DNA from 4 places in the Chitinimonas koreensis genome. Region 1 is predicted to be linked to each of the others. Evidence: predicted binding sites of a transcription regulator. Region 1 holds the regulator's gene; each other region holds the start of a gene.

Region 1 (7,238 bases):
GCCGCCGGCCAGCTGACCGGCGTGTTCACCGACGGCGACCTGCGCCGCGCGATGGACCGCGACGTCGACCTCAAGACCGCCGCCATCGGCGCCGTGATGACCCGCAATCCCAAGACCATCGACGCCGACCGCCTGGCGGTCGAGGCCGTGCAGCAGATGGAAGCGCTCAAGGTCTACGTGCTGCTGGTGCTCGACCAGGGCCGGCTGGCCGGTGCGATCCGCATGCACGACCTGCTGCAGGCCGGCGTGGTCTGAACCTCGATACCCGCGGCGCCCACGGGCGACCGCACACGATGCAAAGGATGCAAGGTGCTTGAACGCGCACAACCGGTACGCCTGATGATCTTCGACGTCGACGGCGTCATGACCGACGGCGGTCTCTACTACACCGACGCCGGCGAAGAACTGAAGGCCTTCAACTCGCTCGACGGCCACGGCCTCAAGATGCTGCGCGCCTCGGGCGTGCAGCTCGCCATCCTCACCGGCCGTACTTCGCGGCTGGTCGAGCACCGCGCCCGCAACCTCGGCATCGACCACCTGGTGCAGGGCGCGCACGACAAGCTCGCCTCGTTCCAGGCCCTGCTGGCCGAGACCGGCTTCAAGCCCGAGGACTGCGGCTACATGGGCGACGACGTGGTCGACCTGCCGGTGATGCGCCGCGTCGCCTTCGCGGTGGCGGTGCCCGATTCGCCGACGCTGGTACGCCAGCACGCGCATTACGTGACCGGCGCCCGCGGCGGCCACGGCGCGGTGCGCGAAGCCTGCGAAGTCGTCATGCAGGCGCAGGGAACCCTCGAGGCCCAATTGGCGCCTTACCTGCGATGAGCCTGTTGCCCGACCGCGCCGCGCGCGCCTTCCCCCTGCTGTTGCTCGGCCTCCTGGCCGGGCTGGCGCTGCTGCTCGACCGGGCGACCGAGCTGCCCTACTTCTCGCCGGTGGCGGCCAACCGCGACCCCGACCTGATCATCTCGCGCTTCGCCGCCACCGGCTTCGGCAACGACGGCAAGCCGCTCTACACGCTGACTGCGCGCGAGATGCGCCACTTCCCGGCCGACGAGCGCCTCGAGTTCTCGCAGGCCCGGCTGGTGCGCACGCTGCCGAGCGAACCGACGCTGACGGTCGACGCCAGCACCGCGCGGGTGACCGACGACGGCGACAAGATCTGGTTCGAGCGCGACGTGGTGATGCATCGCGAGGCGGCGGGCCAGACCGGCCCGCTGGTGCTGCACACCAGCCGCCTTTCGCTCGACACCGCGCGCGGCCAGGCCGCCTCCGACGCGCCGACCCAGCTCGATTCGCCCGGCTACCAGGCCAACGCCGTCGGTTTCGACTACGACAACAACAGCACCCAACTCAACCTGCGCTCGAAAGTGAACATCCGCTATGCGCCGCCCAAACGCTAGGCCCTGGCTGGCCGCTACGCTGCTGCTGCTCGCCGGCAGCGGCCACGCCGAACTGGCCGATCGCGACAAGGAAATCGTGATCCGGGCCGACCAGGCCGGCATGAACGAAAAGACCGGGGAACACGTGCTGACCGGTCGCGTCCATATCACCCAGGGCACGATGGTGGTGGACGCCGACCGCGCCAACCAGCTGAACCGTTCCGACGGCAGCCAGCTGGTCCGCGCCGAAGGCCGGCCGGTCAAGTTCCGCCAGAAGATGGAAGGCCAGAACACCTGGCTCGACGCGCACGGCGACCGGGTCGACTACGACAGCAAGAGCGGCGACGTGAAGCTCAGCGGCAACGCCTGGCTCAAGCGCGGCGAGGACGAATTCACCGGCAGCACCATCGTGTACAACACCAACACCGAGGTCTACCACGCCGAAGGCGGCCCGCATGCGCCGGCCGCCACGGGCGACGCGCCGCAGGGCCAGGTCAAGATCGTCATCCAGCCCAAGAAGAAGACCGAGACGCCCGCCAAGCCATGACCGCCCGTTTATCCGCCCAGCACCTGCAAAAGCGCTACAAGGCCCGTACCGTCGTCCGCGACGTCTCGCTGCACGTCGACGCCGGCGAGGTGGTCGGCCTGCTCGGCCCCAACGGCGCCGGCAAGACCACCAGCTTCTACATGATCGTCGGCCTGGTCGCCCTCAACGGCGGCAAGATCTTCCTCGACGACGCCGACGTCACCCACCGCCCGATCCACGAGCGCGCGCGCCTGGGCCTGGGCTACCTGCCGCAGGAAGCGTCGATCTTCCGCCGCATGACGGTGGCCGAGAACGTGCGCGCCATCCTCGAACTGCACGAACCGAACGCCGATGCGGTCGAACGCCAGCTCGACGAACTGCTGCGCGAACTGAACATCGCCCACCTGCGCGACAGCTCGGCGCTGTCGCTGTCGGGCGGCGAACGGCGCCGCTGCGAGATCGCCCGCGCGCTGGCGGCCAAGCCGCGCTTCATCCTGCTCGACGAGCCGTTCGCCGGCGTCGATCCGATCGCGGTGATGGACATCCAGAAGATCATCCGCTTCCTCAAGCAGCGCCAGATCGGCGTGCTGATCACCGACCACAACGTGCGCGAGACGCTCGGCATCTGCGATCGCGCCTACATCATCAACGAGGGCAGCGTGCTCGCCTCGGGGACTGCCGAGGAGATCGTCTATAACGACAATGTGCGCCGGGTCTATCTCGGCGAGCATTTCAAACTCTGAGCCGCGCACCCAAAGACCGGCATGAAACCATCCCTCCAGCTCAAGCTCTCCCAGTCCCTCACGCTGACGCCGCAACTGCAGCAGTCGATCAAGCTGCTGCAGCTGTCCACGCTCGATCTGAACCAGGAGATCGAACGATTCCTGCAGGACAACCCGATGCTCGAGCGCGAGGACGAGGGTGAGCCCGAGACCCACGCGGTCCGCGAGGACGGCGCGCCGGCCGAAGGCCCGGCCGACTACGCCGCGCCGACGGCCGAGGCGCCGCCGGCGGCGGCCGAGGACGCGCCGGCCGGCGAGCCCGACTTCGACTTCGACGACGCGCTCGGCGACAACTACTGGAGCGAGGCCGCCGGCGGCGGCCGCCAGCGCGAGGACGACGACGAGTTCGACCCGCATGCCAACGTCGCCCGCGTGTTCACGCTGCGCGAGCACCTGCTCGAGCAGCTCGGCCTGCTGCCGATCAGCCAGCGCGACCACGCGGTCGCCACCCTGGTGATCGACGCGCTCGACGACGACGGCTACCTGACCACCCCGCTCGAAGAAATCTTCGAGCTGATCCCGGAATCACTGCGGGAGGAGCTCGAGATCGAGCTCGAGGAATTGCAGGTCGCCTGGCAATTGATCCGCCAGCTGGAACCCGCCGGCGTCGGCGCGGTCAACCTGGGTGATTGCCTGACCCTGCAGCTCAAGCAGTTCCATGCCGACGAAGCGGCCTGCGCGCTGGCCTGCACGGTGGTCGCCGACTGCCTCGATTTATTGGCGAACAAGGACTACAGTAGGCTCAAGAAGACGCTCAAATGCGACGACGAGGAACTGAAGGCGGCGCAGACGCTGATCCAGCGTCTCAACCCTCGCCCCGGTGCCGCGTTCGGCGCGACCGACACCCGCTACGTCGTGGCCGACGTGGTGGTCAAGAAGCAGCGGCAGGGCTGGACGGTTCAGCTCAACGAAGCCGCGATGCCCAAGCTCAAGGTGAACCAGTTGTACGCCAACATCCTGCGACAACACCGCGAAAACGGAGCCGGCCTGTCGGGCCAGTTGCAGGAGGCCAAGTGGCTGATCAAGAACGTCCAGCAGCGCTTCGAAACCATCCTCCGCGTCGCCCAGGCCATCGTCGAGAAACAGCAGCGCTTCTTCGAGCACGGCGAGGTCGCCATGCGCCCGCTGGTGCTGCGCGACATCGCCGAGGAGCTCGACCTGCATGAATCGACCATCTCGCGCGTGACCACCCAGAAGTACATGCTCACGCCGCGCGGCATCTACGAGTTCAAGTATTTCTTCGGCAGCCACGTCGAGACCGACTCCGGCGGCGAATGCTCGGCCATCGCCATCAAGGCGCTGATCAAGCAGCTGATCCAGAACGAAGACGGCAAGAAGCCGTTGAGCGACAGCACGATCGCCGACGTGCTCGGCAAGCAGGGCATCAACGTCGCCCGCCGTACCGTCGCCAAATACCGTGAAGCCTTGCAAATCCCTCCCGTGAACCAAAGAAAGTCCCTATAGCCGCCACCGACTCCCGCAGTCCGGGCGTCGGCCCGGCGGCATCCTTCAGCACAAGGAGAGTTGTATGAACCTGACCATCAGTGGGCACCATCTCGACGTCACCCCGGCCATCCGCGACTACGTGGAAACCAAGCTGGAACGCGTGACGCGCCACTTCGACCACGTCATCGACATGAACGTCACCCTGTCGGTCGACAAGCTGCAGCAGAAGGTCGAGGTCAACGTCCACCTGCGAGGCAAGGACATCCACGTCGAGGCCTGCGAGCCCGACATGTATGCCGCCATCGACCTGGTCGCGGACAAGCTCGATCGACAGGTCCTCAAGCACAAGGAAAAGCGCTACGGCGACCGTCACGCCGAACCGTTGAAGTACCAGGAGAGCGAACAGCCCGCCGCGTGAGCGGACTTGCAGCACACCTAATCGCACGCGAGGGCGCGGGAACGGTACAGGGACACCGTTCCCGCTTTTCTTTTGCGTGACCGCCGGCGCGCGAAGGCGGGAATCCATGCCTGCCGGAGCGGTCTGAACCGCATGCCGATCGATTTCACCGCAACGGGACTGCCGGCGAGCAAGCGCTCCTTGTCGCGCCCTCTGGCCGGCGTACAATGGCGGCCTCTCCGCGCCGCCGGCGCCGAACCCATCTCTCTGCCATGGCCCTGATCGCCTCCATCCTGCCGCCGGCCAACGTCTTTCTCGACCTCGACCTGACCAGCAAGAAGCGCCTGTTCGAACAGGCCGGCCTGCTGTTCGAGAACAGCCATGGCATCGCCCGCAGCGCCATCTTCGACGCGCTGTTCGCGCGCGAGAAGCTCGGTTCGACCGGCATCGGCCAGGGCGTCGCCATCCCGCACGGCCGCATCAAGGGGCTGAAGGAAGCGGTCGGCGTGTTCGTGCGGCTCAAGCAGCCGATCCCGTTCGAAGCGCCCGACGGCAAGCCGGTCCACCTCGCCTTCGCCCTGCTGGTGCCGGAACAGGCGACCGACCTGCATCTGCAGATCCTGTCCGAGCTCGCCCAGCTGTTCAGCGACAAGAAGCTGCGCGAAAGCCTCGCCAGCGCTCCGACCGCCGAAGAAGTGCACCGCCTGCTGACCAGTTGGCAAGGCTGAGCGGCGGCGCGCCCCGGGGCGCATTCCGGCTGCGTCACCCGCACGCGGTGGAAGGCGTACGGCATAGTATGCTATGCAGTCGAACCGCCCGCTCTGCGCCCTTGGCGCGGCCGCCGGCGTACCGTTACCAGCCCTGTCTCCTGCCCGCGCCCGTTCCACCCCGGGGCGGCAGGCGCACACCGCCCCCGAAACCGACGCCATGCCGCAAATCACCGTCCGCCAGCTGTTCATCGACAACGCCGAGAAGCTGCGGCTGACCTGGCTCGCCGGCCAGAGCGGTGCCAACAACCTGCTGTCCAACGACGCCGACACCCAGAAGCCCGCCCATGCGCTGGTCGGCCACCTCAACTTCGTCCACCCCAACCGCATCCAGGTGCTCGGCCTCGCCGAGATCGCCTACCTGCAGCAGGTCGAGCCGGCCGCGCTGCGCAAGTCGCTCGACCACCTGTTCAGCACCGACATGGCCGCCATGATCGTGGCCAACGGCCAGGCCACGCCCGAGATCCTGCGCGAGGCCTGCGAGCGCGCCCACGTGCCGCTCCTGACCTCGCCCGAGCAGTCGCCCTACCTGATGGACGTGCTGCGCTTCTACCTGGCCAAGGCGCTGGCGGTGTCGACCAATCTGCACGGCGTATTCCTCGACGTGCTCGAGGTCGGCGTGCTGATCACCGGGGAAAGCGCGATGGGCAAGAGCGAGCTGGCGCTGGAGCTGATCTCGCGCGGCCACGGCCTGGTCGCCGACGACGTGGTCGAGCTCTACCGCATCGCGCCCGATACGCTCGAAGGCCGCTGCCCGCCGCTCCTGCGCGACTTCCTCGAGGTGCGCGGCCTCGGCGTGCTGAACATCCGCACCATCTTCGGCGAGACCGCGGTGCGGCCGCGCAAGAACCTCAAGCTGATCATCCACCTGACCAAGCAGTCCGAATCGGTCACCCCGCTCGACCGGCTGCAGATGCAGGCGGCGACCCAGGCGGTGCTCGACGTGGCGATCCGCAAGGTGGTGCTGCCGGTCGCCGCCGGCCGCAACCTCGCGGTGCTGGTCGAGGCCGCGGTGCGCAACTACATCCTGCAGCTGCGCGGCATCGATTCGACGCGCGAGTTCATCGAGCGCCACCAGCGCTTCATGGAATCGGGGGAATAGCGATGCCGCACAGCGCCATGCAGATCGTGCTGATCTCGGGCCTGTCGGGCTCGGGCAAGAGCGTCGCGCTCAAGCTGCTCGAGGACCTCGGCTATTTCTGCATCGACAACCTGCCGGCCGCGCTGCTGGCCGAGACGGTCGAGCTGTTGCAGTCGGAGGCGCACAAGCGCGTCGGCATCAGCGTCGACATCCGCGGCGTGCACAGCCTGCCGGCGCTGCCCGACTGCGTGACCGACCTCAAGGCGCGCCAGCTCGACGTCCGCGTGCTGTTCCTCGAAGCCAAGAACGAGGCGCTGCTCAAGCGCTTCTCCGAGACCCGGCGCAAGCATCCCTTGTCGGTGCTCTACCCCGAGCTGACGGTCACCGAGTGCATGATCATGGAGCGCGAGCTGCTGGCCACGGTGGCCGGCATGGCTCACCGCGTCGACACCAGCGACCTCAGCGCCAACGGCCTGCGCGGCTGGGTACGCCACTGGCTGGCGCTCGACCAGTCGCGGCTGACGCTGATCTTCGAATCGTTCGGCTTCAAGCACGGCCTGCCGCTCGACGCCGACTTCGTGTTCGACGTGCGCTGCCTGCCCAATCCCTACTACGACCCCAGCCTGCGCGGCCAGACCGGCCGCGACCTGCCGGTGGTGCGCTTCCTCGAGGCCGAGCCGGCCGCGCTGCACATGTACGCCGACATCCGCGACTATCTGCAGCGCTGGCTGCCGGCCTTCGATCACGACAACCGCAGCTACGTCACGGTGGCGATCGGCTGCACCGGCGGCCAGCACCGCTCGGTCTGGCTGGCCGAGAAGCTGGCCGCCCATTTCGCCGCCGAGCGCCAGGTGCTG
Region 2 (7,238 bases), 1.8 Mb from region 1:
ACGCCCATCAGCTTGCCGCAGAAGTGGTCCTCCAGCCCGGCGCGGATGATCTGCTTGCCGTCGTACAGGTACTCGGGCCCGATGAAGCCGACCACGGTGTTCACCAGCAGCGGCTCGAAATGGCGCGCCACCGCGTAGGCGCGCGCCTCGCAGGTCTGCTGGTCGACGCCGTGGTGGGCGCCGGCCGACAGCGCGCTGCCTTGGCCGGTCTCGAAATACATCACGTTGTCGCCGACCGTGCCGCGGCCGAGCGACAGCGCCGCCTGCCGTGCCTCGTCGAGCAGCGCGAGGCTGATGCCGAAGCCGGCGTTGGCCGCCTCGGTGCCGGCCACCGACTGAAACACCAGGTCGACCGGCGCGCCGGCCTCGATGGCGCGGATCTGCTGGGTCACGTGGGTCAGCACGCAGCTCTGGGTCGGGATCGCGTGGCGGGCGATCACCTCGTCGAGCAGGCGCCACAGCGCGGTCAGCGCCGGCACGCTGTCGGAGGCCGGGTTGATGCCGATCACCGCGTCGCCGACGCCGTACATCAGGCCGTCGAGCATCGAGGCGGCGATGCCGCGCGCGTCGTCGGTCGGATGGTTGGGCTGCAGCCGCACCGACAGCCGGCCCGGCAGGCCGATGGTGTCGCGGAAGGCGGTGACCACCCGGCATTTGCGCGCCACCGCGATCAGGTCCTGGTTGCGCATCAGCTTGCTCACGCCGGCCGCCATCTCGGGCGTGATGCCGGGCGCGACGGCGGCCAGCACCGCGCTGTCGGTGTCCTCGTGCAGCAGCCATTCGCGGAACTCGCCGACGGTGAGCGCGGCCAGCGGCGCGAAGGCGGCGGCGTCGTGGCCGTCGACGATCAGCCGGGTCACCTCGTCGCTTTCGTAGGGGATCGGCGTCTCGGCGAGGAAATGGCGCAGCGGCAGGTCGGCCAGCGCCCAGCGCGCCGCCATGCGCTGCTCGGCGCTGTGGGCCGCCACGCCGGCCAGCGCATCGCCCGAGCGCGCCGGGCTGGCCTTGGCCAGCAGGTCCTTGAGATCGGCGAAGACGTGGCGCGTGGCGCCGAGGGTGCAGGCGAAGGGCATGGTGGACGGTCTTCTGCCGGTGGATGCGGTTGGATTCGGTCTGGCGGGCGTGGCCGCGGATTGCGTGCGGGCGTGTAGGTCGGAATTCAGGGCTTCCGACAGCGCCCGTATTTCAGATCGCCGCCGGAAGTCAATTCCGACCTACGCAAGCCGCCTCAGGTCATCGGTCCATCCAGCAGCGCATCGGCCGGCGCCTCGGCGCGCTGCGCGCCGGTGAGCAGGAAGTAGCCGAAGGCGACCGCCAGGAAGCCGGCGAAGATCAGCGACAGCATCAGGTTGTAGTAGATCAGCGCGGCCAGGCAGATGCAGGCGGCGAACAGCGCGAAGCCCGGCAGCCAGGGGTAGCCCGGCGCGCGGAAGCTGCGCTCGAGGCCGGGCTCGCTCAGCCGCAGCTTGAACAGGCTGGCCATCGAGACGATGTACATCACGATCGCGCCGAACACCGACAGCGTGACGATGTTGGCGGTCAGCGGCTGGCCGCCGATGGTCAGCACGCTGTCGCTGAAGATGGCGGCGATGCCGACCGCGCCGCCGGCCAGGATGGCGCGGTGCGGCGTGCGGAAGCGCGGGTGCACGGCGGCCAGCGCGCGCGGCAGGTAGCCGGCGCGGCCGAGCGCGAAGATCTGCCGCGAGTAGCCCAGGATGATGCCGTGGAAGCTGGCCACCAGGCCGAACAGGCCGATCCAGACCAGCATGTGCAGCCAGCCGCTCTCGGCGCCGACGATCATCTTCATCGCCTGCGGCAGCGGGTCGTTGATGTTGGACAGCGCGCGCCAGTCGCCGGCGCCGCCGGCGAACACCATCACGCCGACCGCCAGCACCAGCAGGGTGAGGATGCCGCCGATGTAGGCGCGCGGAATGGTGCGGCGCGGTTCGTGCGCTTCCTCGGCCGCCATGGCGGCGCCCTCGATGGCGAGGAAGAACCAGATCGCGAACGGGATGGCGGCGAACATGCCGCTCCAGGCGGCGAGGCCGAATTCGTCCTGGCCGCTCCAGCCGCCGCGCACGAAGTTGGCCAGGCTGAAGCCGGGCGCCACCACGCCCATGAACACCAGCAATTCGCCGATCGCCACCACGGTGACGAACAGCTCGAAGGCCGCGGCGATGCCGACCCCGACGATGTTGAGCGCCATGAACACCAGGTAGGCGCCGACCGCCGCGACCTTCGGATCGATGCCGGGGAACTGGACGTTGAGATAGGCGCCGATGGCCAGTGCGATGGCCGGCGGCGCGAAGACGAATTCGATCAGCGTGGCGATACCGGCCAGGAAGCCGCCGGCCGGTCCGAAGGCCCGCCGGGCGTAGGCGAACGGCCCGCCGGCATGCGGAATCGCGCAGGTCAGCTCGGTGTAGCTGAAGATGAAGGCGGCGTACATCGCCGCGACGAACAGCGCGGTGACCATGAAGCCCAGCGTGCCGGCCTGGGCCCAGCCGTAGCTCCAGCCGAAATATTCGCCCGAGATCACCAGCCCGACCGCGATCCCCCACAGCTGCCAGGCGCCCAGCGTCCGTTTGAGCCCATTGTCCATCGTCGTCCTCCCGCTCGCGGCACATGCCGCGCAGCACCTTCAGCAGGAGCCGTGCCAAGCGCTCCCGGCCGGCGCCTGCCGTGCCACCGGCCCTGTCGATTCAAGCGCTTGCTGCGTTGCGGCGCAGCATGAGGGCAAGGCAGCCGCCCTTCGCTGCATCGCCGTGGTGCGGCGCAGCATCGCGTCGCCCGGCCTTGGGTCGCCGCCGGCGCTCAGCGCTTGGGCTCGTCGGGCGTCTCGAACCACTCGGCGTCGGGCAGCCGCGCGAACACCCGGCGCAGGCCCTCGCCCAGCCGCGCCGAAGGCGCATGAAGTAGCGGTCCTCGCGGTCGATGCGGTGCGGCCTGGCCGGCGCGAACGAGTCGCCGCGGTACAGCAGCATGTCGATCGGCAGGCCGACCGACAGGTTGCTGCGCACGGTCGAATCGAACGAGATCAGCGTGCACTTGGCCGCTTCGGCCAGCGTGGTGCGGAAGTCGACCACCCGGTCGATGATCGGCTTGCCGTACTTCGATTCGCCGATCTGGAAGTAGGGCGTGTCTTCGCAGGCCTCGATGAAATTGCCCTGCGGATAGACATGGAACAGCCGCGGCGCCTCGCCGCGGATCTGGCCGCCGACCAGGAAGTTGCCGCCGAAGTCGATGCCCTGCGCCTGCTGGATGTCGTGGGCGTCGCGCGCCAGCACCTCGCGGATGGTCTGACCGACCAGCTCGGCGGCGTCGTACATCGAGCGCGCGTTCAGCAGGTGCATGCCGTCGTGGTGCAGCCGCTGCTGCAGCAGGCTGACCACGCTCTGGGTGGTGGCGAGGTTGCCCGAGCTCAGCAGCACGATCAGGCGTTCCTCGGCCTGCTCGAACACGGTCATCTTGCGGAAGGTGGCGATGTGGTCGACACCGGCATTGGTACGGGAATCGGAGGCGAACAGCAGGCCGGCCTCGAGGCGCATGGCGACGCAATAAGTCATAGCGGTACGGCGGTTACGGTTGGGAAGAGTTCCAGTTTAGAGCCTGGCATCCGCTCATGGGCGCCGGATTGCATGTCCGCTGCCGGCGTCACTGGTCGGCCGCGCTCACCTTCGCCACCGCGTGCATCGCCTCGCCGCCGCCGCCGACGCGCACGCCGCGGACCGGGCAGGCGTCGAGGTAGTCCATGCCGACCGCCAGTTTGACGTGCTGGCCGCCGGCCAGGCAGCGGTTGCTCACGTCGTAGCCGAGCCAGCCCGTGCCCAGCCAGGCTTCGGCCCAGGCATGGCTGGCGACGTGGTCGTGGTCGGTCGCCAGGTAGCCGCTGACGTAGCGCGCCGGCACGCCGAGCAGGCGCGCGCAGGCGACCAGGACGTGGGCATGGTCCTGGCAGACGCCGCGACCGCTGGCGAAGGCTTCGCTGGCCGAGGTGGCGACGTCGGTGTGGCCCGGCGTGTAGGGCATGCGCTCGGCCAGCGCCTGCATCAGCGCGGCCAGGCCGGCCTGGCGGTCGGCCGCCACCGCGGCGGCGAAATCCTGCACGAAGCCGATCAGCGTGGCGTCGGCCAGCGTCAGCGGCGAGTCGCGCAGGAACACCGCCGGCGGCAGGCCGTCGTCGGCCTCGGGCTGCGGCGGCGTGTCGTCGGTCTCGACCGTGCCGGCCGCGCGCAAGCGGATCTCGCTGTGCGGCATGTCGAGCGTGAGCACGTGCAGCACGTTGCCGTAGGCGTCGATGCCGCGGCTGGCCGGGGCGGGCAGCTCGAGCTGCCAGTCGATCACCCGCAGCCGGCCGGCGCTCTTCGGGGTGAGTCGCAGGTACTGGGTGCTGCGCGCGACCGGGGTGTCGTAGCGGTAGACGGTTTCGTGTTCGATGGCGAGGCGCATGGGGGTCTCCTGGGCGTTGTTGTTGTGGGGATAGGAGGGATGGGCAGCGAATTCCGCTGACGAGGCTCGAACTGCGGCTACGGTATGGAGTTGGCGCGGCCAACCCTCTCCCTCCGGGAGAGGGCAGGGTGAGGGCGCGCCGGTGGAGTCATTGCTGCCCGTCGGGGCGTAGCTTGGATGGCTGTCGTTGCGTGGTTTGGATCAACGTCAGTAGACGGCCGAACCGTCGCTCCCTCACCTCCCCGTTCCTGCATCGCAGGAACGGGTGCTTCTCCCGGGGGAGAGGGGCTAAGAGCCGGCGCTCGTTCAATTAACCCACATCCCTATGCCGACAGCAGGAATGGCCAACCCTACAGCATCAACTGCCAATACCCCACGTCGATCCTTCGCCCGAACTTGAACCCCACCTCCTCGAACAGCGCCACCCGCCGGTAGCCGAGCTTCTCGTGCAGCGCCACGCTGGCCGCATTGGGCAGCGCGATGCCGCCGATCGCGGTATGCAGGCCGCCGTCGCGCAGCCGCGCCAGCAGCGCCTGGTAGAGCCGGGTGCCGAGCCCGCGGCGGCCGTGGCCGGCGGCCAGGTAGACGCTGGTCTCGACCGCATGGCGGTAGGCCGCCCGCACGCGCCACCTGGCGGCGTAGGCGTAGCCGGCCAGCACGCCGTCGACCTCGGCCACCAGCCAGGGCAGGCCGGCGGCCTCGACGTTGGCCAGCCGCGCCGCCATCTCGGCCGCGTCGATCGGTTCGGTCTCGAAGCTGATCGTGCTGTCGAGGATGTAGGGGTTGTACAGCGCGGCCATGGCGGCCGCGTCGGCGGCGCTGGCCGGGCGCAGGGTAAGCGTGCTGCCGTCGGTGTCGGTGCTCATCGGGGTCATGTCGGGGATTTCAGGCCGCCTCGAAATAGGCGGCGCGGATCGCCTCGCTGAGCACCGCCGAATCGGCCAGGAAATCGGTCAGCCAGGCATGCAGGTCCATCTCGAGGATTTCGTCGATGGCGCCGTATTCGAGCTTGATCGCCAGCTTGCCGGCCAGCCGCTTCACGTGGCGGCCGGCATCGGCGGCGCCGAGCACCGCCTCGATCTGCGGCAGGATGCTGCGGATCTCGTCGCAGCAGGCGCGCAGGCTGCGCGGCACGTCCGGGCGCAGGATCAGCAGTTCGGCCACCCGGCGGCCGTCCAGGCTGTCGCGGTAGGCGGCGTGGTAGGCCTCGAACGCCGACAGCGAGCGCAAGAGCGCGCTCCAGGCGTAGAAGTGGGGCGCCGATTCGCTGTGGCTCGGCACGATCAGGTGGGCCTTCACGTCCAGCAGGCGCGCGGTGTTGTCGGCGCGCTCGGCGAAGGTGCCGAGCCGGATGAAGCAGTAGGCGTCGTTGCGCTGCAGCGTGCCGTAGGTGGCGCCGCGGAACAGGTGCGAGCGCTCCTTCACCCAGTCGAAGAAGCCGCTCACGCTGGAGATGCCGCGCTGCGGCAGCGTGCGCGCCTCGAGCCAGGTGGCGTTGATCGCCTCCCACATCTCGGCGGTGATCTGGCCGCGCACCGCGTGGGCGTTCTCGCGGGCGAACTTGAGGCAGCTGAGCACCGAGGCCGGATTGTCGAGATCGAGCGCCATGAAGGTCAGCAGCCGGTCGCCGTCGAGCTTGGCGTGGCGGCCGCCGAACGCGTCGAGCGTGCCGGTGACGGCCAGCGGCGCGGCCAGTTCGGCCGAGGCGCCGTGCGACTGCGGCAAGAGCGACAGCGAGTGGGCGACGTCGAGCATGCGCACCAGGTTTTCGGCGCGCTCCAGGTAGCGGCTCATCCAGTAGAGCTGGGCAGCGGTACGCGAAAGCATCATTCCTCCTCGACCGCAACGGCGGTCGCAGGTTCGACGCTGCGGTCGATCAGCAGCTTGTAGTAGATCGCGGTCGGGCGCAGGGTGCCGTCGGGGCTGGCGGCGAAATCGGGGATCTCGCCGACGCGGCGGTAGCCCAGCGCGGCATAGAAGCCTTCGGCGCCGGAACCGGCCTCGGTGTCGAGATGCAGCATGCCCCGGCCGAGCCCCTGCGCGCGCGCTTCCAGCGCCAGCATCAGCAGCCGGGCGATGCCCTGGCCGCGCCAGCGCGGCGACACCATCAGCTTCTGCACTTCGGCGCGGTTGCGGCCGTTGGCGCGGCCGGCCGGCGACAGCTGGACGGTGCCGACCACCACCCCGTCGCGCCGGGCCACCCACAGCATGAGGCCGCCGCCGCGCAACTGGTCGAACACGTCGAGCCAGTAGCGCCGCGCCTCCTGCCAGCCCAGCGGGGCGAGGAAGCCGATGCTGGCGCCGCCGTCGACCGAATCGGCCAGCAGCGCGCACAGGCCGTCGAGCAGCGGCGCCGCCTCGGCGTAGGGCACCTCGGAGATGTGCACGGGCTCGGTCATGGTCATTCCTCCAGCACCCAGGTGTCCTTGGTCCCGCCGCCCTGCGACGAATTGACCACCAGCGAGCCGGCCTTGAGCGCCACCCGGGTCAGCCCGCCGGCGACCATGTGGGTCTCGCGGCCGCTGAGCACGAAGGGGCGCAGGTCGATGTGGCGCGGCGCGATGCCGCTCTGCACGAAGGTGGGGCAGCTCGACAGGCACAGCGTCGGCTGGGCGATGTAGTTGGACGGATTGGCCAGCACCCGCTCGCGGAAGTCGGCGATCTCGGCGCGGCTGGCGGCCGGGCCGACCAGCATGCCGTAGCCGCCGGCGCCGTGGACCTCCTTCACCACCAGCTCGGCCAGGTGGTTCAGCACGTGGTCGAGGTCCTCGGGCTTGCGGCACTGCCAG
Region 3 (7,238 bases), 1.7 Mb from region 1:
CGACGAGCGCCAGCTCGACCGCGGCAACGACGGCCTGTTCCGCCTGCGCGACGGCCAGCCGGCCCAGGCCGATGCCGCCGTGCAGCTGACCAGCGGCGCGCTCGAGGCCAGCAACGTCAACGCGGTCGATCAGCTGGTGAAGATGATCGATTACCAGCGCAGCTACGACCTCCAGGTACGGATGTTGCAAACAGCCGACCAGAACGCCCGTTCAGCCGCCCAGATCATGAGTCTGAGCTGAACGAAGCGGCAAGAAACGACAAAACGACAGGCCCGAACAGGAAAGGATTGCCGCCATGATGCGCTCGCTATGGATCGCCAAGACCGGCATGGACGCGATGCAGATGAACATCGACGTCATCTCGAACAACCTCGCCAACGTCAACACCAACGGCTTCAAGCGGACCCGGCCGATCTTCGAGGATCTGCTGTACCAGACCATCCGCCAGCCCGGCGGCGCCACCAGCCAGCAGACCCAGCTGCCCAGCGGCCTACAGCTCGGCACCGGCGTCAAGCCGGTCGCCACCGAGCGCATCCACACCCAGGGCAACCTGCAGCTGACCGACAACCCGTTCGACCTCGCCATCAACGGCCGCGGCTTCTTCCAGGTCGAGATGCCCGACGGCACCATCGGCTACACCCGCGACGGCGCCTTCCAGGTCAACAGCCAGGGCGTGATCGTCACCGCCGAGGGCTACCCGCTGCAGGGCAACATCACGGTGCCCGAGGGCACCACCCAGTTCACCGTGAGCCGCGACGGCATCGTCACTGCCCTGCAGGCGGGCCAGACCCAGGCCACCCAGATCGGCACCATCCAGCTCGCCAGCTTCATCAATCCGGCCGGTCTGCAGAGCCAGGGCGAGAACCTCTACCTCGAGACCGCCGCCTCGGGCGCGCCGCAGGTCACCACGCCCGGCCTCAACGGCACCGGCGTGCTCAACCAGAGCTACGTGGAAACCTCCAACGTCAACATCACCGAAGAGCTGATCAACATGATCCAGGCCCAGCGCGCCTACGAGATCAACTCGCGCTCGATCCAGACTTCGGACCAGATGCTGCAGCGGCTGACGCAGCTGTAAGCCGCCGCTCCCGGGTTCCTACGGGTCGCAGATCCGCTTCCGCATCCATGGCACACACCACACAAGACAGGAGCCTCGCCATGATCCGCCGCCTTCTTCTCGCCGTGCCCGTCCTGCTGCTCGCCGCCTGCGCCAGCCAGGTGCCGTCGACCATCGTGACCCAGCCGACCAGCGTGCGCCCCGGCTACGCCAGCAGACCGCGCCGCTGGCCAACGGCAGCATCTACCAGGCCGCCAGCAACCGCACGCTGTTCGAGGACCGCACCGCACGCTACGTCGGCGACAACATCACGGTGCAGCTCGAGGAACAGGTCAGCGCCTCCAGCAGTTCGGCCAACAAGGCCGAGCGCAGCAGCGAGAACTCGACCGCGATCGCGGCCGGCGCCAACTCGCGCTTCTTCGACGGCGTGCTCGGCGGCCTCAACCTCGGCACCGAGTCGAGCAACAAGCACGACGGCAAGGGCAGCACTAGCGCCAACAACACCTTCCGCGGCCTGATCACCGCCCAGGTGGTCGAGCTGCTGCCCAACGGCAACCTCGTGATCGGCGGCGAAAAGCAGGTCAATATCCGCGGCGAAATCAGCTACTTGCGCGTCTCGGGCATCGTCAACCCCAGCGATATCAAGGCTGGCAATGTGGTATCCTCCACCAAGATCGCCGAGGCCCGGATCGAGGAAATGGGCAGCGGCACGGTGGCCTCCGCCGATCGCGCGGGCTGGCTGCAACGATTCTTCTTCAGTTTCCTGCCCTTCTGACCCATGCCCCTGAACCGCACCGCCGTCCGACTGATTGCAGCGCTTTTCCTGATCGTCGGCGGCAGCGCGGTTGAGGCCCAGCGGCTCAAGGAGCTCGCCAGCGTCGGCGGGGTGCGGCCCAACCAGCTGATCGGCTATGGCCTGGTGGTCGGCCTCGACGGCAGCGGCGACCAGACCACCCAGACGCCGTTCACGGTGCAGAGCGTGATCACCATGCTCACCCAGCTCGGCGTGCAATTGCCGGTCGGCACCAATCTCCAGCTCAAGAACGTGGCCGCCGTCACCGTGACGGCGACGCTGCCGGCCTATGCGCGCCAGGGCCAGTCGATCGACGTGACGGTGTCCTCGATCGGCAACGCCAAGAGCCTGCGCGGCGGCACGCTGCTGATGAGCCCGCTCAAGGGCGTCGACGGCCAGGTCTACGGCATCGCGCAGGGCAACGTGGTGGTAGCCGGTGCCGGTGCCGCGGCGGCCGGGTCGAGCACCCAGGTGAACCAGCTGGCGGTCGGCCGCATTCCCAACGGCGCCACCGTCGAACGCGAAGTGCCGGGCGGGGTGGGGCAGGGCGATACCGTCACGCTGGCGCTCAACGAGGCCGATTTCGGCACCGCGGCCAAGGTCACCCAGGCGATCAACGCGGCCTTCGGCGGCGGCGTGGCGCGTGCGCAGGACGCGCGGACCATCCAGGTGCATGCGCCGCAGGATCCGGATGCGCGGGTGACCTTCATGGCGCGGCTGGAGAACATCAACGTGGTGCCGTCCGACACCGCCGCCAAGGTGATCATCAACGCCCGCACGGGCTCGGTGGTGATGAACCGCTCGGTGACGCTCGAGCCGTGCGCGATCTCGCACGGCAACCTGACGGTGACCATCTCGGCCAAGAACGAGGTGAGCCAGCCCAAGCCGCTGTCGGGCGGCGAGACGGCGCCGGTGCAGAACGCCACGGTCGAGGTGAAGGCCGAGAAGGGCGGCGTGACCGCCGTGCCGAAGAGCGCCTCGCTCAACGAGGTGGTCCGGGCGCTGAACCAGATCGGCGCGACCCCGCAGGACCTGTTGGCGATCCTGCAGGCGATGAAGTCGGCCGGCGCGCTCAAGGCCGATCTCGAAGTGATCTAGCGCCGCGTTCGCGGCGCCCGTTGCACGGCGCGTGAAATGTGAAACGTGAGGCCCGCTGCGCGGTGCCTGTGAAACGTGGTGCGGCGCCGCCGCACCTAATGCTCGACGACCAGTCTGAACCTGAGCCGCAAAGCGGCGAACCATCTTTCACATTTCACGTTTCACCTTTCACGGGATCAAACATGGACAACCCGTTCCAGCAGATTCCGCCCGCCGTGCTCGAAGCCGCGCTCGCGCGCTGCGCCAGCGAGCTGGCCGGCATGGCGGTGGCGGCCAGCCTGCACGAGGTCGAGCTGATCGAGTCCGACCGCGAGCTCGGCGGGGCCGGCGTCACGCTGCGGGTGTCCTTCCACCTGCCGCTGCGGCTCGACCAGGACGTGCTCGGCGCATCCGACGCCGCCGCTGCCTGAGTCTTACGATCTCGCCGCGGTCGCGTTGCAGGTCGTCGGGCTTGACGCCCGACAGCGGCATCGGCCGCAGCGCTGTCGGGATGGCGCCCGACCTACGTTCCGTCGCTTTCCTCGGCGCGCCTCCGTGTCCTTCGGGGTGCCGATCCGCGCGCGCAATCGCTGCGCGCCCACCCGGCCGACCGATCTTGCCGGCCAGCCGGCGGCAATTGCCGGTCTCGCCCTCTGTCCTGCTTCATTCCTCCTTTTGAATCAATGTCTTGATTGATTGGCATGGTCCCTGCTTTATCGGTTCCGATCCCGAAGTCAGCCACCGGTAAAACGCCATGCAACTGTTCTCGACCACCACCGCCGCCGACGCCTCGCTGAACAGCCGGCTCGCCATCGACGCCCAGGCCGTCGGCGATCTGCGCGCCAAGGTGGCCCGCGATCCCAAGGGGGCTGCGCGCGAGGTGGCCGGCCAGTTCGAGAAGATGTTCCTCGACATGGTGATGAAGTCGATGCGCGAGGCCACGCCCAAGTTCGACGAGCTCGAGAGCGATACCGTCGGCACCTTCCGCTCGATGTACGACCAGCAGCTGAGCCAGAACCTGACCAGCGGCCGCGGCCTCGGCCTGGCCGACGTGATCGCCGGCCAGATCGAGCGCATGAGCAACCCCGATTACGCCAACACCCCGCTCAAGCGGCCCGCGGTCTACGCCTTCGGCCCGCGCCTGTCCGAGCTTGCCGCTGGTGCGGCAAAGCCTGCCGCCGCCGCCCAGCCGGCCGGCACCGGCGGCAATGCCGAGAGCTTCGTCGAAACGGTCGGCCGCGAGGCGATCGGCGCCGCCCAGGCGCTCGGCCTGTCGCCGCACCTGATGCTGGCCCACGCCGCGCTCGAAAGCGGCTGGGGCAAGAAGCCGATCACCGACGCCCAGGGCAACAACAGCCACAACCTGTTCGGCATCAAGGCCGGCCGCGACTGGCAGGGCAAGACCGCCGAGATCGTCACCACCGAATTCGTCGACGGCGTGGCGCAGAAGCGCGTCGAGAAATTCCGCGCCTACGACAGCTACGCCGATGCCTTCGCCGACTACGGCCGCCTGCTGGCCAAGCGCTACGGCGAAGCGACCCAGGCCGGCAGCGACGCCAAGACCTTCGCGACCGAGCTGCAGCAAGGCGGCTACGCGACCGACCCGGCCTATGCCAAGAAGCTGGCCCGCGTGGCCGAACATCCCGCCCTGCGCGCCTACCGCGCCGTGGCCTAAGGAGGACTGAATCATGGCCAGCAGCATCTACGGCATCGCAGTATCGGGTCTCAACGCCGCCCAGGTCGGCATGAGCGTCACCGGCCACAACATCGCCAACGCCTCGACCGCCGGCTACAACCGCCAGACCATCACCCAGAGCGCATTCGAGCCGGAACCGACCGGCAGCGGCTTCGTCGGCCGCGGCGTGCAGGTCACCTCGATCACCCGCGTCTACAACGAATTCCTCGCCCGCCAGGTGCAGACCGCCAAGTCGCAGGACGGCTACCTGTCCAACCTGCAGTCGCACATCGCCGACCTCGACAACCTGCTGGCCGACCCGACCGCCGGCCTGTCGCCCTCGCTGCAGGATTTCTTCCGCGGCGTGCAGACCGTCGCCAACAATCCGCAGGACACCACCGCGCGCCAGTCGCTGCTGGGCCTGTCGGAATCGATGATCACCAAGCTCAAGACCGTCAACGAGCGCATGACCACGCTGCGCAACGACGTCAATACCGAGATCCGTTCGTCGGTGGCCAGCATCAACTCGATCACCAGCCAGATCGCCAAGCTCAACGAGCAGATCAACCTGGCCAAGGGCAGCAGCGACGGCCAGGCGCCGAACGACCTGCTCGACCGCCGCGACCAGCTGGTCAAGGACCTGAACGGCTACGTCAAGTCGACCGTGATCAAGCAGACCGACGGCAGCTACAACATCTTCATCGGCAACGGCCAGAACCTGGTGGTCGGCACCCAGTCGTTCACGCTCGGCGCGGTGCAGGCGCCCGACGATCCGAGCCGGCTCGACGTGGCCTACCAGCAGTTCGGCTCGACCACGGTGATCCCGAGCAACCTGATCACCGGCGGCTCGCTCGGCGGCGTGCTCGAATTCCGCACCGATGTGCTCGACGAGGCGCAGAGCTCGCTCGGCCGGGTGGCGGCCGCGCTGGCGCAGACGGTGAACGCCCAGCACCGCCGCGGCCAGGATCTGAACGGCCAGTTCGGCGGCAATTTCTTCCAGATCCCGGTCGAGCAGACCAGCGCGCAATACCGGATCGGCGCCAACAGCCGCACGCTGACCGCCGAGCTGACCTCGGACCAGCCCTTCATCGAGAGCGATTTCAACGTCGCCTTCGATGGCACCAACTACACCATCACCCGTCTGACCGACGGCCAGACCGCCACCGCCACGCCGGCTGCGATCCAGAGCGCCGGCGGCCAGGTCGCCTTCGGCGTGCGCTTCAGGCTCGACGGCGACCTGGCCGCCGGCGAGGACTTCGGCGTGAGCTTCCTGCCGGCCGCCTCGCACGTGCTCAAGAACGCCAACAACAAGGGCGACGGCGAGTTGCAGGTCTCGATCAAGGATTCGAACCAGCTGGCCACCAGCGACTACGAATTCATCTACGACGGTCCCGACTACCGCGTGGTGCGCAAGGAAGACGGCACCACCTTCAATATCAACGCCTCGACCTGGAATACCCCGCCGGTGGTGATCGACGGCCTGCAGTTCCGCCTCAACAGCGGCACCATGCAGCCGGGCGACCGCTACACCATCCAGCCCACGCGCGATTTCGCCGACAACATGTCGGTGATGATCAAGGACACCGCCAAGGTGGCCGCGGCCGCGCCGATCCGCACCTCGAGCGACACCGCCAGCATCGCGGTGAGCAAGACGCCGACCTCGGCCGGCACCATCGCCGCCGTCACCGGGGTGATCAACGCCCAGGGCGGCGCGGCGGCCAAGAAGATCGAGCTGGTGTTCACCTCGGCCAGCACCTACGACGTGATCGACAGCACCACCGGCAATACGGTCGCCAGCGGCCAGTCGCTGGTCGGTGGCCAGGCCACCTACAACGGCTGGACCGTCAGCATCGCCGGCGCCGCCTCGGGCGACCGCTACGTGGTCGATCCGCGCCGCAACACCGGCTCGGCCACCATCTCGGCCGGCACCGTCACCTCCTCGCCGGTCGACATCGACCTGAAGGACCCGGTCTCGCTGGTGTTCACCTCGCCGACCACCTTCGAATTGCGCGACCCGGCCACCGGCAACGTGCTGCAGGCCGCCCAGCCCTATACCGCCGGCGGCGACATCAGCTTCAACGGCTGGACCGTCAAGGTCTCGGGCGTGCCCTCGCCCGGCGACGGCTTCCTGGTCGAGCCCAATGCCGGCGGCAAGGCCGACGCCCGCAACATGCTGGCGATGGGCGAACTGCAGACCAAGAACACCCTGGCCGGCGGCACCGCCAGCTACCAGGGCGCCTACAGCAAGCTGGTGGCCGACGTCGGCGTGCGCGCCAACCAGGTCAACATCAACCAGGAAGCGCAGGCACAACTCTTGCAACAGGCCGAGACGAAGCTGTCCGAATCGTCGGGCGTGAACCTCGACGAAGAAGCGGCCAACCTGCTGATCTTCCAGCAGGCCTACCTTGCCTCGAGCCGTACCATCCAGATCGCCCAGCGGGCGTTCGAAGAAGTCCTGACCATCGGCCGCTGAGGCCGGCGACCGGGCTTAGGAGCACTGCACCATGCGCATCGCGACCAGTTCCATCTACAACAGCGGCGTGTTCAGCATGAACAACCGCCAGGCCGACCTGTACAAGCTGCAGAACCAGCTGTCGACCGGCCGCCGCATCCTCACGCCGGCGGACGATCCGGT
Region 4 (7,238 bases), 250 kb from region 1:
ATGCGGCCCAGCTCGTCCTCCCATTCGCGCACGAACGGTTCGGCGGTAGCCAGCGTGGCCGAGGTGGCGTCGACCGCGACCGGCAGGATCGCGTAGCGGCTGGCATAGCCGTGGCTGACCACGCCGGCCACGCCGGCCACGTCGATCTTCAGCGGATCGATGTGCAGCCAGCGCATGTCGAGCTTGCCGGCCAGCCAGTTGCCCAGCCAGTCCATGTCGATCGCCTCGCCGGTCAGCTGGCTGCGCCAGCCCTGCGGCACGATGGAGGTGAACGGATGGGCCTTGCCGTGGGCCGAGGTGCGGGCCGGGATCAGGAAGGCGTCGGCGCTGGCGGCCGGCAGGTGGCCTTCTTCGGCCAGCGCCTCGACCAAGGCCTTGATCGACAGGCGGTGGTCGCCGTGGCCACGGATCGGGAGGAATTTCTTCATGGGATGCCGGAATGCGGGGGAAGGGCTATTTAAGCCGGTTTCGCCGTGCTTGTCGCGCTGCGGCTCGGCTTACAATCCGCCACCATGACCGAACTGATCCGTGCCGACCTGCTGCTGGCCCAGCGCGGCCTCGCCTCCTCGCGTACCGCCGCCCAGGCCCTGATCGAAGCCGGCCGGGTGACCCTGCACGAGGCCGGCGCGGCGCTGGTGCTGCGCAAGCCCAGCCACAAGCTGCCGCCCGACGCCGACCTCGCCGTGGCCGCCGATCCGGCCGACCGCTTCGTCTCGCGCGGCGGGCTCAAGCTGGCAGGCGCGCTGGCGCACACCGGCCTGGCGGTCGACGGCCTGCATTGCCTCGACGTCGGCATCTCGACCGGCGGTTTCAGCGATTGCCTGCTGCAGGCCGGCGCGGCCGTGGTGGTCGGCGTCGACGTCGGCCACGGCCAGCTGCATCCGCGGCTGGCGGCGGAGCCGCGGCTCACGCTGTTCGAGGGCGTCAATGCGCGTGCGCTCGACGCCGCGACGATCCTGGCCGCCAACGCCGGGCAGCCGTTCGACCTGGCGGTGGCCGACGTTTCCTTCATCTCGCTGACCCTGGTGCTGCCCGCGATGGTGCCGCTGCTGCGGCCCGGCGGCCGGCTGCTGTGCCTGGTCAAGCCGCAGTTCGAGGTCGGCCGCGAAGGGTTGGGCAAGGGCGGCATCGTGCGCGACGCGGCGCGCTACCAGGTGGTCCGGAACAAGATCGAGACCACCGTGGTCGAACTGGGGCTACAGCTGCAGGATTGGTTCGACAGTCCCATCGCCGGCGGTGACGGCAACCGCGAGTTCTTCGTGTTCGCGATCCGCCCCTGAGCGCCGCCCAGTCTTCGTTCCAGGGCATGCGGACAGGCATGCCGCCCGGGTGGAAATCCGTTCCGAATGCCTTGCAACTGTCATTTCATTCCTTCTGTCGCTTTGTTCGAATTTGCTAATATTCACACCATTCGAATCGGCTAATATGGGTTCACGACCCGATTGCGGCCCGCCGGCAGCGTGCGGCGCAGATGCGACGGTGCGGGTATGGACCGAGAGGAGGACGCCATGGCGGCCTGGAAAGTGCTCTACCTGGAGGACAGTCCGCTCGACGCGATGCTGACCCGCAACGCGCTCGGCCGGATCGGGCTCGATCTCGATCTGCACCTGGCGCAGGACGCCGTCGGCTATACCGCGGCGCTGGCGCGCGAGCGCTACGACCTGGTGATCTCCGACAGCACCGTGCCCGGCTGCCAGGGCTACGAGGCGCTATGGCTCGCGCGGCAGCACCAGCCGCAGACCCCCTTCATCTATTTCAGCGGCCACACCGACGAGCTGGTCGGCGAGGCCGGCGTCGAGGCCGGCGCGCTCGACGTGATCGACAAGCGCGACCTGTGGCGCCTCAAGCGCACGGTGCGCCAGCTGTTCGACCACGCCGCCAGCAATACCGAACCCGACACGCTCTACCTGGCCAGCCGGCGGCAGGAGCGGCTGACCTGGGCGGTGCAGCAGCTGATGACCGCGCGCCGCATGGACGAAGTCGCCGCGGTGGTGCGCACGGTGGCGCGCGAACTGGTGTTCGCCGACGGCGCGACCTTCGTGCTGCGCGAGGGCGACCGCTGCCACTATCTCGACGAGGACGCGCTCACCCCGCTATGGAAAGGCCAGAGCTTCCCGCTCACCGCCTGCGTCAGCGGCTGGTCGATGCTGCACCGCGAGCAGGTGACCATCCCCGACATCTACGCCGACGCGCGCGTGCCGCACGACGCCTACCGGCCGACCTTCGTGCAGAGCATGGTGATGACGCCGGTGCGGCGGCAGGCGCCGATCGCGGCGATCGGCACCTACTGGGCGCAGCGCTACCAGCCGACCACCGACGAGCTGGCGCTGTTGCAGACGCTGGCCGACACCGTGGCGCTGGCGCTCGAGAACGTCCAGCTCTACAGCGGCCTGGAGCAGCGCGTGCTGCTGCGCACCGCCCAGCTCGAGGCGGTCAACCGCGAGCTCGAAGCGTTCTCCTATTCGGTCTCGCACGATCTGCGCGCGCCGCTGCGGGCGATCAACGGCTTCGGCAACCTGCTGCTCGAGGATTGCCTGAGCGTGCTGCCCGAGGACGGTCGCCACTACCTGTTCCGCATCTGCGCCGAGGCGGCGCGCATGAACGACCAGCTCGACGACCTGCTCAAGCTGTTCCGCATGTCGGCCCAGGTGTCGCAGCGGCAGGTGGTCGATCTGGGCGTGCTGGCGGCCGAGTGCCTGGCGCGGCTGCGGGCGCGCGAGCCGGGCCGCAAGGTCACGGTGCATATCGCCGAGGGGCTGAAGGTGAACGCCGATCCGGGCCTGGCGGCTTCGCTGGTCGAAAACCTGGTCGGCAACGCCTGGAAATACACCGGCCGCCGCGCCGATGCGCGCATCGAGCTCGGCGTGCAGCCCGATGCCGGCGGCAACGAGGCCTTCTACGTGCGCGACAACGGCGCCGGCTTCGACCTGGCGCGCGCGACCAAGCTGTTCGCGCCGTTCCAGCGCTTCCACTCCGATCGCGACTTCCCCGGCACCGGCATCGGGCTGGCGCTGTGCCAGCGCATCGTGCATCTGCACGGCGGCCGCATCTGGGCCGAGTCCAAGCTGGGCGAAGGCGCGACCTTCTACTTCACGCTGCCCTGATCGGCCGCGCCGGTTGCCGCGGCGTCGGTCGCCGGTTCACCGTCCGAAGCCGCCGGGCCCTGCCCGGCGGTCTTGCGTTCGGCATGGCCCAGCGGCTTGTCCGGCGCGATCACGTCGCGCACCCGCCGCTTGAGTTCGGCCGCGTCGGGGAACCCGCCGTCCGCCTTGCGCTCCCAGACCAGGACGTCCGCGGCGCGGATCTCGAACACCCCGCCGGTCCCCGGCCGCAAGGCCACCTCGCCGATCTCCGCCTCGAAACTCGACAGCAGCTCCTGGGCCAGCCAGCCGGCGCGCAACAGCCAGCGGCACTGGGTGCAATAGTGGATCTCGATGCGCGGCAAGTCGGTCACGGCGGCCTTCGGATTGGTGTTCGGCAGCCTTCCTTTTAACATGAAGCGGGCAGGCTACGGGGCCTGCGCGGCCCGGCCATGCGCCGTCCGACCCGCCTTCCATCCCACAAGAAGAGTTCATGTACCGATGACCCAGGACAATCCGCTCGAAACCGCCCTGCGCCACCTGCTGCCGCGGGCCGGCGACCGCTCGCCCGAGGCGCTGGCGCAGCTGATCGCGGCGATCCGGCCGCGCCGTGCCGACGACGCCGGCCATGCGGTGAACGCGCTGCGCTCGCTGGCCTTCCTGCTCGGCCGCCACGCCGACTACCGCCAGGCGCTGCGCGGCTACCTGATGACGCTGATCGGCACGCGGCGCCAGCTGCACCTGTATACCGACGTCGGCATCCTGTCGAACGAGGGGCTGTGGAGCGCCTTCCGCCGCCGGCTGGGCGAGAAGCTGCTGCCCAGCGCGGTGCACGACGACTACCTGAAGGACGTGTTCGGCCGGGTGTTTCCGCGCCGCGACGATTACCTGTGGGTCAACGCGGTGCCCGACGAGGTCTGGCTCGAACTGTGGCAGTCGCTGCGCTTCGAGGAGGGCGACCATGCGCGCGACGGCCGCAATACCCGGCTGGAGCTGGTCGAGGCCGCCCAGGTGCTGTCCTACCGCATCTCGGCGATCGGGCTGGAGCCCGAACTGGTGCGCAACCACCCGGCGATCGAGCGTTTCGAATCGCCGTTCCTGACCCAGAACGTGGCATTGCGCGACTACCTCGAGGCGTTCAAGACCGCGCTGACCGACGGGGGCGCGGCGGCCGAGGACGACCGCCAGGTGCGCATCCTGCTCGACCAGTGCGACGAGATCGTCGCCAAGGTGCGCAAGACGGCTGCGCACGAGGGCGTCAGCGTCAGCCTGACCTACCTGATGGTGCGGCTGACCCAGCACCTGGCGCGGCTGCGGCTGGTGCTCGACCTGCTCGATCCGGCCCATGCGCACGACGTGCCGGCGCGGGCGGTGAGCTTCTTCAAGACCCTGGTCGAGGCCGACAACCGCAAGACCAGCCTGCGCGACCTGTTCGCCAACAACACCGATCTCTTGGCCTTGCAGATCACCGAGCATGCCGGCCGCACCGGCGAGCACTACGTCGCGTCCAATCGGCGCGAATGGAGCCGGATGGCGCGCTCGGCCATGGGCGCGGGCTTCATCGTCGGTTTCATGGCGCTGATCAAGATCCTGCTGGCCAAGCTCAAGCTGGCGCCGCTGATCGAGGCCTTCGCCTTCAGCATGAACTACTCGCTCGGCTTCATGCTGATCCACGTGCTGCACTTCACCATCGCCACCAAGCAGCCGGCCATGACCGCGGCCCGCATCGCGGCCGGCATCGAGCGCCAGGCCAAGAGCGGCGGCGACCGGCTCGACGCGATCGCCGAGCTGATCGAGGCGGTGGCGCGCACCCAGTTCATCGCCATCCTCGGCAACGTGCTGCTGGCGATTCCGACCGCGTTCGCCATCGCGCTGCTGGCCCAATACGGGCTCGGCCAGGTCTGGGTCACGCCGGAGAAGGCCCATGCGCTGCTGCACGATCTCGACCCGATCCACAGCCTGGCGCTGCCGCATGCGGCGATCGCCGGTGTCTGCCTGTTCACGGCCGGGCTGATCTCGGGCTATTACGACAACAAGGCGGTCTACAACCGCATCCCGCTGCGGCTGATGCAATTGCGCTGGCCGCGCCGGCTGTTCGGCGAGGCGCGCTGGAAGCGCGTCTGCACCTATATCGAGAACAACCTCGGCGCGCTGGCCGGTAACTTCTTCTTCGGCATCATGCTCGGCTCGATGGGCACCATCGGCTATCTGCTCGGCCTGCCGCTGGACATCCGCCACATCACTTTCTCCTCGGCCAACCTGGCCTACGCTGCGGTGGCGCTCGACTTCCAGCTCGACTGGCAGACCTGGGCGCTGTCCTCGGCCGGCATCGCGCTGATCGGGCTGACCAACCTGGCGGTCAGCTTCAGCCTGGCGCTGTTCGTGGCGCTGCGCTCGCGCCGCATCCGCTTCGTCGACGGCCGCGCGGTGCTGGGCCGGCTGCTGCGCCGCTTCGTGCGCGCGCCGCAGCGCTTCTTCGTGCCGCCGCGCAACGGGGTGGCGCCGGCGGCGGATACCGCGGGCGGCAAGGCGTAACCGATGCGGTCGGATGCGGATCCTGCAGGCCCGGGCCATCCGTAGGTCGGGCTTTGTGCCCGACAGCGCGCGCGGCCAAGTTCGCAGTCGGGCGTGAAGCCCGACCTACGTGGTCTCGCCGAACGCGGCCGCGTCGCGTTGACGGCCGCAAGCGCGTAGGAGCGGCTTCAGCCGCGAATCGCCGTTCATCCTCGTTCGACGATTCGCGGCTGAAGCCGCTCCTACGGGGGCGGCCGGCAGCCGAAGCGGCCGGTATCCTGCCTCACTCGTCCGGATGGCCGCAGCCGCAAGCGGCGCCTTGGGCGCCCGCCAGGGCCGGCGCCGCGCTCGCCGCGCCGCCTTCGGCCAGCCGTCGCCGTACCACCCGCGCCGCTTCCAGCATATTGGCCAGCGCCGCTTCGGTTTCCGGCCAGCCGCGCGTCTTCAGGCCGCAGTCCGGGTTCACCCACAGCCGCTCGGCCGGGATCACCGCCAGCGCCTTCTCCAGCAGCGCCGTCATCTCGGCCACCGGCGGCACGCGCGGCGAGTGGATGTCGTAGACGCCGGGGCCGATCTCGTTCGGATAGGCGAACACGCCGAAGGCGTCGAGCAGCGTCATCGCCGAGCGCGAGGTCTCGATGGTGATCACGTCGGCATCCATCGCCGCGATGGCCGGCAGCACGTCCTCGAATTCGGAATAGCACATATGGGTGTGCACCTGCGTCTCCGGCCGGCTGCCGGCGGCGCTGAGCTTGAAGGCGGTGACCGCCCAGTCCAGGTAGGCCGGCCAGTCGGCGCGCCGCAGCGGCAGGCCCTCGCGGAAGGCCGGCTCGTCGATCTGGATCGCGGCGATGCCGGCGGCGTCGAGCTCGGCCACCTCGTCGCGCAACGCCAGCGCCATCTGGCAGGCTACCTCGGCGCGCGGCTTGTCGTCGCGCACGAAGGCCCATTGCACCAGCGTCACCGGGCCGGTCAGCATGCCCTTCATCGGCTTGGCGGTCAGCGACTGGGCGTAGCGGGTCCACTCGACCGTCATCGCGCGCGGCCGGCTCACGTCGCCCCAGATCACCGGCGGCTTGACGCAGCGCGAGCCGTAGCTCTGCACCCAGCCGTGGCGGCAGACCGCCACGCCGGCCAGCTGCTCGGCGAAGTAGTCGACCATGTCGCTGCGCTCGGCCTCGCCATGCACCAGCACGTCCAGGCCCAGCGCCTCCTGCCGCGCCACGGCGTGAGCGATCTCGGCCTGCATCGCGGCGCGGTAGCCGGCTTCATCGAGCTCGCCGCGCTTGAAGGCGGCGCGCTTGGCGCGGATCTCGCCGGTCTGCGGGAAGGAGCCGATGGTGGTCGACGGCAGCAGCGGCAGCTGCAGCCGGGTGCGCTGCAGCGCGGCGCGCTCGGGGTAGGCCAGGCCGCGTTCGAGTTCGGGCAGGGCGGCCAGCCGGGCGGCGACCGCGGCGTCGTCGCGGCCGGCCTGGCCGCGGAAGCGTGCCAGCGCGGCGCGGTTGGCCTCGAGCGCCTGGAAGCAGACGCTGCGGCCCAGGCACAGCGCGCGCGACAGCGTGGACAGCTCGTCGAGCTTCTGGCGGGCGAAGGCCAGGCCGTCGCGCAGCGCCAGCGCGAGGCCGTCTTCCTGTTCAAGATCGA

What was found. Region 1 encodes sigma-54, which starts transcription at its own class of promoters, with help from an activator protein. Its sites were predicted from a motif close to CTGGCACGCTTCATGCTT; they were not measured.
Region 2: the regulator sigma-54 is predicted to act here: its motif matches at 2,643-2,660, upstream of eat (ethanolamine permease).
Region 3: the regulator sigma-54 is predicted to act here: its motif matches at 3,625-3,642, upstream of flgJ (flagellar assembly peptidoglycan hydrolase FlgJ).
Region 4: the regulator sigma-54 is predicted to act here: its motif matches at 3,491-3,508, upstream of H9L41_RS01120 (Rdx family protein).

What each region holds. Positions count from the first base shown of each region.
Region 1 is NZ_CP060704.1:522,847-530,084, reverse strand. Features, by position in the region: gene H9L41_RS02130 (KpsF/GutQ family sugar-phosphate isomerase) at 1-255, shown strand, start outside; gene H9L41_RS02125 (KdsC family phosphatase) at 340-825, shown strand; gene lptC (LPS export ABC transporter periplasmic protein LptC) at 822-1,403, shown strand; gene lptA (lipopolysaccharide transport periplasmic protein LptA) at 1,384-1,929, shown strand; gene lptB (LPS export ABC transporter ATP-binding protein) at 1,926-2,651, shown strand; gene H9L41_RS02105 (RNA polymerase factor sigma-54) at 2,673-4,154, shown strand; gene hpf (ribosome hibernation-promoting factor, HPF/YfiA family) at 4,219-4,554, shown strand; gene ptsN (PTS IIA-like nitrogen regulatory protein PtsN) at 4,806-5,261, shown strand; gene hprK (HPr(Ser) kinase/phosphatase) at 5,461-6,402, shown strand; gene rapZ (RNase adapter RapZ) at 6,420-7,238, shown strand, end outside.
Region 2 is NZ_CP060704.1:4,337,711-4,344,948, reverse strand. Features, by position in the region: gene H9L41_RS18180 (ethanolamine ammonia-lyase subunit EutB) at 1-1,073, opposite strand, end outside; gene eat (ethanolamine permease) at 1,229-2,602, opposite strand; gene H9L41_RS18170 (proteasome-type protease) at 2,703-3,548, opposite strand; gene H9L41_RS18165 (transglutaminase family protein) at 3,655-4,449, opposite strand; gene H9L41_RS18160 (arsinothricin resistance N-acetyltransferase ArsN1 family B) at 4,800-5,315, opposite strand; gene H9L41_RS18155 (alpha-E domain-containing protein) at 5,335-6,276, opposite strand; gene H9L41_RS18150 (GNAT family N-acetyltransferase) at 6,276-6,848, opposite strand; gene H9L41_RS18145 (circularly permuted type 2 ATP-grasp protein) at 6,851-7,238, opposite strand, start outside.
Region 3 is NZ_CP060704.1:2,223,866-2,231,103, forward strand. Features, by position in the region: gene flgF (flagellar basal-body rod protein FlgF) at 1-241, shown strand, start outside; gene flgG (flagellar basal-body rod protein FlgG) at 297-1,079, shown strand; gene H9L41_RS09680 (flagellar basal body L-ring protein FlgH) at 1,327-1,833, shown strand; gene H9L41_RS09685 (flagellar basal body P-ring protein FlgI) at 1,837-2,949, shown strand; gene H9L41_RS09690 (hypothetical protein) at 3,132-3,359, shown strand; gene flgJ (flagellar assembly peptidoglycan hydrolase FlgJ) at 3,683-4,603, shown strand; gene flgK (flagellar hook-associated protein FlgK) at 4,617-7,076, shown strand; gene flgL (flagellar hook-associated protein FlgL) at 7,108-7,238, shown strand, end outside.
Region 4 is NZ_CP060704.1:275,113-282,350, forward strand. Features, by position in the region: gene tfpB (type IV pilus assembly ATPase TfpB) at 1-428, opposite strand, end outside; gene H9L41_RS01110 (TlyA family RNA methyltransferase) at 513-1,280, shown strand; gene H9L41_RS01115 (ATP-binding protein) at 1,509-3,104, shown strand; gene H9L41_RS01120 (Rdx family protein) at 3,086-3,454, opposite strand; gene H9L41_RS01125 (site-specific recombinase) at 3,582-5,615, shown strand; gene metE (5-methyltetrahydropteroyltriglutamate--homocysteine S-methyltransferase) at 5,878-7,238, opposite strand, start outside.